Regions from separate parts of the Pseudomonas sp. Marseille-Q1929 genome, predicted to be linked through region 2. Evidence: predicted binding sites of a transcription regulator. Region 2 holds the regulator's gene; the other holds the start of a gene.
What was found. The regulator sigma-54, encoded in region 2, starts transcription at its own class of promoters, with help from an activator protein. The targets are predictions, from matches to a motif close to ANTGGCATNNANNTTGCTNT.
Positions count from the first base shown of each region.

Region 1: a site for sigma-54 is predicted at 1,539-1,558, ahead of J1G37_RS21025 (flagellar hook-length control protein FliK). Genes of this name have one in related genera too.

Region 1 is NZ_JAFLWU010000022.1:22,650-25,857, reverse strand. It holds gene J1G37_RS21035 (fused response regulator/phosphatase) at 1-1,118, shown strand, start outside; gene J1G37_RS21030 (Hpt domain-containing protein) at 1,149-1,496, shown strand; gene J1G37_RS21025 (flagellar hook-length control protein FliK) at 1,607-2,923, shown strand; gene fliL (flagellar basal body-associated protein FliL) at 3,144-3,208, shown strand, end outside.
Region 2 is NZ_JAFLWU010000001.1:523,973-527,180, reverse strand. It holds gene ptsN (PTS IIA-like nitrogen regulatory protein PtsN) at 1-350, opposite strand, end outside; gene raiA (ribosome-associated translation inhibitor RaiA) at 363-668, opposite strand; gene J1G37_RS02405 (RNA polymerase factor sigma-54) at 744-2,237, opposite strand; gene lptB (LPS export ABC transporter ATP-binding protein) at 2,424-3,149, opposite strand; gene lptA (lipopolysaccharide transport periplasmic protein LptA) at 3,149-3,208, opposite strand, start outside.

The DNA.
Region 1 (3,208 bases), on a different contig from region 2:
ATATGCATGTGTTGCTCGGCGACTTCACCGGCCACGGCTTGCCGGCCGCAGTGGGCGCCATGCCCCTGGCGGAGGTGTTCTACGGCATGACCGCCAAGGGCTACGGGCTGGCGCAGATCCTGCGGGAGATGAACGTCAAGCTCAAACGCATCCTGCCGGTGGACATGTTCTGCTGCGCCACCCTGTTGTGCCTGAGCACCCAGCGCCGCGTGGTGGAAGTGTGGAACGGCGGCATGCCCGAAGGCTATGTGCATGAAGTCGCCAGCGGCAAGCGCACGGCGTTGGTGCCGCGGCATTTGCCGTTGGGCGTACTGTCGGCTGAAGCCTTCGATGACCGCACCGAGGTGTGGCCGATGGCCCTCGGTGACCGGGTGTTTTTACTCTCCGATGGCGTGCTCGATACGGCTGACAGCAATGACCAGTTGTTCGGCGCCGAGCGTTTGCATCAGGTGTTTGCCGCCAACCGCGAGCCCGACCGCTTGTTCGCCGAGATCGAGCAAGCCCTCGCCGGGTTTCGCGGTGAAGCGCGGGATGACGTGAGCATGGTGGAAATCACCCTGCAAGCCGGGCAATCCCTGCGCGCGACCGGGCCGCTGTACACCGACAGCAGCCAGTCGTGCCCGCTGGATTGGTCGGTGAGTTTCGAGTTCCGCGCCGAGACCCTCAAGCGCTACAACCCGTTGCCGTACTTGCTGCAACTGTTGCTGGAAATCCACGGCCTGCGCGAGCGCAGCGGGGCGCTGTACAGCGTGATGGCCGAGCTGTATTCCAATGCCCTGGAGCACGGGGTGCTGGGCCTGGACTCGCGGCTCAAGCGGGATGTGCACGGCTTTGCCGATTACTATCGCCAGCGCAACGAGCGGTTGGCGCAGTTGAGCAGCGGTTATGTGCGGGTGCATGTGCAGGTGGTGCCGACGGCGACGGGCGGGCAACTGTCGTTGCGCATCGAAGACAGCGGCGCCGGCTTTGACGTCGAGCAGGTGCTGGCGCGCCCGCTGGAGGTTGATCGCTTGTCGGGCCGGGGGCTGAACCTGGTACGTCAATTGAGCGGCGACGTGCACTGGTCCGATGGCGGGCGTAGCGTCTGCGTGGAGTTTTCGTGGCAGGCTCAGGCATAATCCGCCGATTCTTGATCAAGGAGCGAACAAGTGGCTGAGATTCATCTGGACCCGGACGTGTTATCGGGGTTGCAGGAAGTGATGGAAGGGGAGTATCCGCGGTTGCTGGATACCTTCCTCGACGATTCGCAAAAGCGCGTCGAAGCGCTGCGCAAGGCACGGGATGACGCCAAGGCGCTCGGGCGCATCGCCCACAGCTTCAAGGGCAGCAGCGGCAACCTGGGCGCGGTGCGGTTGGCGCAGTTGTGCCAGCGGCTGGAGGCGGAGTCGGCGCAAGCGCCTGGCAGTGACTTGGGTGAGTTGGTGGATCAGATCGATCATGAGTTTGCGCTAGTGCGTCCACTGTACGAATCGGAGCGCCAGCGCTTCCAGCTCTGACCTGTGGGAGCCAGCTCCCACATTTCTAGCCGCGTTCGGCAACCTGGCCCGACTCTTGCTCTATCTCCCGATACTGCATCCCCGACCCCATGCAGTGGAGACCTTTACCTATGCCAGTCGCCCCGAATTCGCTCCTCCAGGCTGCCCCTGCGGCCAAGCCGCAAGCGCCTGCTGCCAACCCCCCGGCAGCGGCCGTGGAGCCGCGTGACAAGGGCGCCGGCTTCGCCCAGGTGTTTGCCAGCCAGGGGTCAAAACCGGCGGCAAAGGCCGACGACGCGCCGTCAAAAACCACCCGCGACAAGCCTGCCGACGCCAATGCCAAGCAGGTGGACAGCAATGACAAACCTGCCGCCAGCAAGCCAGCGGTTGCCGATAGCGGCAATCCTTTGCCTGCCAAGTCGACCGCCAAGTCCGACGACAGCGCCAGCAGTGATGACGACAAACCTGTCGACCCGACGTTGGCGCAGCAACCTACGGCTGACCCGGTCGTCGACCCGGCCTTGGTCGCGGCGGTCACGCCGGCTGTAGTCGTGCCGGTGGTGACCGTTACTGACGACAGCAAGCCTGCGCCCGTAGTCGCCGCGCCGCTGGCGGTGACCGATGAGGTCAAGCCACCGGCCTTCGATCCCGAGGCAGATCCCCTCGATTCCATGCCAGCCGTGCGCCTGGCGATGGAGCAGGGCGGCCACGTCTCCGCCAGCAGCCAGGCCCCGCAGAAACCTGCGCCGAACCTGGACCAGCCCACCGCCGCGCAAAACTTCACGGCTGGCCTGGCCAATATGGTCGACCAGCAAGCCGCCAAGGACAGCACTGACCAGGGCGGCGACAAGGCTTTCAGCGGGCTGATCGAAGACGGTCTCAAGGACTTGAAGGGCGCCAGCAGCGACACCCGTGTCGATGACTTCGCCAACCGCCTGGCCGCGTTGACCCAGGCGGCCACGCCGAAAACCGCGAATGCCTTGCCGCCGGCCACCAACACGCCGTTGGCCATGCATCAGAGCGGCTGGACCGAAGAGGTGGTCAACCGTGTGATGTACCTGTCCAGCGCCAACCTCAAGTCGGCAGAGATCCAGTTGCAGCCAGCGGAATTGGGGCGCCTGGATATCAAAGTCAATATGACGGCGGACCAGCAGGCCCAGGTCAGCTTCATGAGCGGCCATGCCGTGGTGCGTGAAGCGCTGGAAAGCCAGTCCGGGCGCCTGCGTGAGATGTTTGCCCAGCAGGGCATGGGGCAGGTGGATGTGAACGTGTCCGATCAGTCCCGTGGCCAGGAGCAGCAACAGCAGCAGGGCCAGGCGCGTGGTGTGAGTGGTGTCGGTGGGCGTGGGGGTGATAGTGACAGCGGTGCCCATGCTGAGATCGCCGAAGCGGTCGCGCCGGTGACCTCCACCGTGATCGGCTCCAGCGCCGTCGATTACTACGCCTGACCCCAGCAGGAACGCGGTCCATGTGGGAGCTGGCTTGCCTGCGATAGCGGTGTATCAGTGACAGATGTATTCACTGACACACTGCTATCGCAGGCAAGCCAGCTCCCACAGTTGATTTGTGGTGTTGCTGCTTGCGCGCATTACCAGACAACTCTGGCATAACACTTGCTCTTGCCTTTCCGTAGATCTATGAATCCCCGAATAGTGACGGATTATTGGCATGGCGAAGAGCGACGACGCAGCAAAAGCACCCGCAGGCAAAGGCAAGCTCAAGCTTATCCTGTT
Region 2 (3,208 bases):
AGTTCCAGGTGAGCATCGGTGGCGGCTTGCGGGACCAGCAGAACGAACAGCAGGTCAACCGGTGCGCCGTCGATGGCGTCGAAATCGATGGGAGCGTCCAGGTGCAGCAGGGCGCTGACAGGTGCCTCACAGCTTTTGAGGCGGCAATGGGGAATGGCGATGCCGTTGCCAAAACCGGTGGAACCGAGTTTTTCACGGGCAATCAGAGCCTCGTACACATCTTGCATCTCCAGGTCAGGCACTTCGCGGCTGATCAGGTTGGCAATTTGTTCGAGGGCTTTCTTTTTACTGCCGCCCGGCGCGTTCACGAGGGAACGGCCGGGGGTCAGGATGGTTTCAAGTCGAATCATGGGTGGGGAGTGTTAGCGGCCAGTGCCCTGGAGAAGGCTCTGCTGCTTTTCCTTATGCTTTTTGATTTGGCGATCCAGCTTGTCGGTCAGGTCGTCAATGGCGGCATACATATCTGAATGCTCGGCATTGGCGACTACTTCCCCGCCGGGTATACGCAAGGTGGCTTCGATTTTCTGCTTCAGCTTTTCGACAGTCATGATGACTTGCACGTTGGTGATCTTGTCGAAATGCCCCTCAATTCTTTTGAGTTTTTCGCCGATATAGGCGCGCAGCGGTTCGGTCACTTCCAGTTGGTGTCCACTGATGTTGACTTGCATACAGCTTCTCCTTCGTTGCCAGTGCATAAAGCGGTGGGCAGGAATACCCACCACTGGAACGCTGTGGCCCGCCCGTCACATCAAACGCTTACGCTCGCTGGAAGGCGCGATCCCGAGGGACTCGCGGTACTTGGCGACGGTTCGACGGGCGACCTGAATGCCTTGTGCCTCCAGTAAACCAGCGATCTTACTGTCACTCAATGGCTTTTTCTGATTTTCCGCGGCAACCAGTTTTTTGATGATCGCGCGGATCGCCGTGGACGAGCATTCGCCGCCTTCGGAGGTGCTGACGTGGCTGGAGAAAAAGTATTTCAGCTCATAAATACCCCGTGGGGTATGCATGAATTTTTGCGTGGTCACCCGTGAAATCGTCGACTCGTGCATGCCGACCGCCTCGGCGATGTCGTGCAGCACCAACGGTTTCATCGCTTCGTCGCCGTATTCCAGGAAGCCGCGCTGGTGCTCGACGATCTGGGTCGCGACCTTCATCAGGGTTTCGTTGCGGCTCTGCAGGCTCTTGATGAACCAGCGGGCCTCCTGCAACTGGTTGCGCATGAAGGTGTTGTCGGCGCTGGTGTCGGCACGGCGCACAAAGCCCGCGTATTGCGGGTTGACCCGCAGGCGTGGCACCGATTCCTGATTCAGCTCCACCAACCAGCGCTCGTTGTCCTTGCGCACGATCACGTCAGGGACCACATATTCGGCTTCGCTGGACTCGATCTGCGAGCCTGGGCGCGGGTTGAGGCTCTGCACCAGTTCGATGACCTGGCGCAGGTCGTCTTCCTTGAGCTTCATGCGGCGCATCAGCTGGCTGTAGTCACGGCTGCCCAGCAGGTCGATGTAATCCGTGACCAGGCGTTGGGCTTCAGCGAGCCAAGGGGTCTTGGCGGGCAGTTGGCGCAATTGCAGCAGCAGGCATTCGCTGAGGGTGCGGGCGCCGATACCGGCGGGCTCGAACTGTTGGATGCGGTGCAGGACGGCTTCGATCTCGTCCAGTTCGATGTCCAGCTCCGGGTCGAACGCTTCGAGGATCTCCTCTAGCGTCTCGTCCAGGTAGCCCTGGTTGTTGATGCAGTCGATCAGGGTCACGGCGATCAGGCGATCGGTGTCCGACATCGGCGCGAGGTTCAGTTGCCACAGCAGATGGCTCTGCAGGCTCTCGCCAGCGGAGGTGCGGGTGGTGAAGTCCCACTCGTCGTCATCGTTGCTGGGCAGGCTGCTGGCGCTGGTCTGGTAGACGTCTTCCCAGGCGGTGTCCACGGGAAGCTCGTTGGGAATGCGTTCGTTCCATTCGCCTTCTTCCAGGTTATCCACCGTTGGGGCGGTTTCCTGGTAGGAAGGTTCTTGCACGTCGGAGTTGGGTTTTTGCTCGATGTTGTCGGCCAGCGGGTCTGCGTTATCGAAGTCGTCGCCTTCTTCCTGGCGTTCGAGCATCGGATTGGACTCCAGGGCCTCCTGGATTTCCTGTTGCAGGTCCAGGGTCGACAATTGGAGCAGGCGGATGGCCTGTTGCAGCTGCGGTGTCATCGTCAGCTGCTGGCCCATTCTCAGGACTAGCGATGGTTTCATGGCAGGGGCTTAACACCTTATTCGCCGGCGCAATGCGCCATCCACGACAGGGCGCGTGAGCGCCAAACATAAGCAAATTATATGCCTGATATCGCGGGCTTTGCCTAGAGCGCGGTAACAATAAAAATCCGGAGGTTCCTATTGACTCCCGCGCACCTTGGCAAACAGGCCGTGACACCACGGTGTTTACAGGCGGAACTCGTGACCCAGGTACACTTCCTTCACCAGTTCGTTGGCCAGGATAGTGGCTGAATCGCCTTCGGCGATCAGTTGGCCATCGTTGACGATATACGCGGTCTCGCAGATATCGAGGGTTTCACGCACGTTGTGGTCGGTGATCAGTACGCCGATGCCCTTCGCCTTGAGGTGATGGATGATCTGCTTGATATCGCCGACCGAGATCGGGTCGACACCAGCAAACGGTTCATCCAGCAAGATGAACTTCGGCGCGGTAGCCAGGGCACGGGCGATTTCCACACGACGACGCTCACCACCCGACAAGCTCATGCCGAGGTTGTCGCGGATGTGGTTGATGTGGAACTCCTGCAGCAGGCTTTCCAGCTCCTTGCGACGGCCGTCACGGTCGAGTTCCTTGCGGGTCTCGAGAATCGCCATGATGTTGTCGGCTACCGACAGTTTGCGGAAGATCGACGCCTCCTGCGGAAGATAGCCGATACCGGCGCGTGCACGACCGTGCATGGGCTGGTGGCTCACATCCAGGTCGTCGATCAGCACGCGACCCTGATCCGCCTGGACCAGGCCGACGATCATATAGAAGCAGGTCGTCTTGCCGGCGCCGTTGGGGCCGAGCAAGCCGACGATCTGGCCGCTGTCGATCGACAGGCTGACGTCACGCACGACCTGCCGGCTTTTATAGGCCTTGGCCAGATGCTGGGCTTTCAGGGTTGCCATTACTCGGCCTTCTTCTTCGGCTGGATAACCATGTCGATACGCGGACGTGGTGCGGTCAC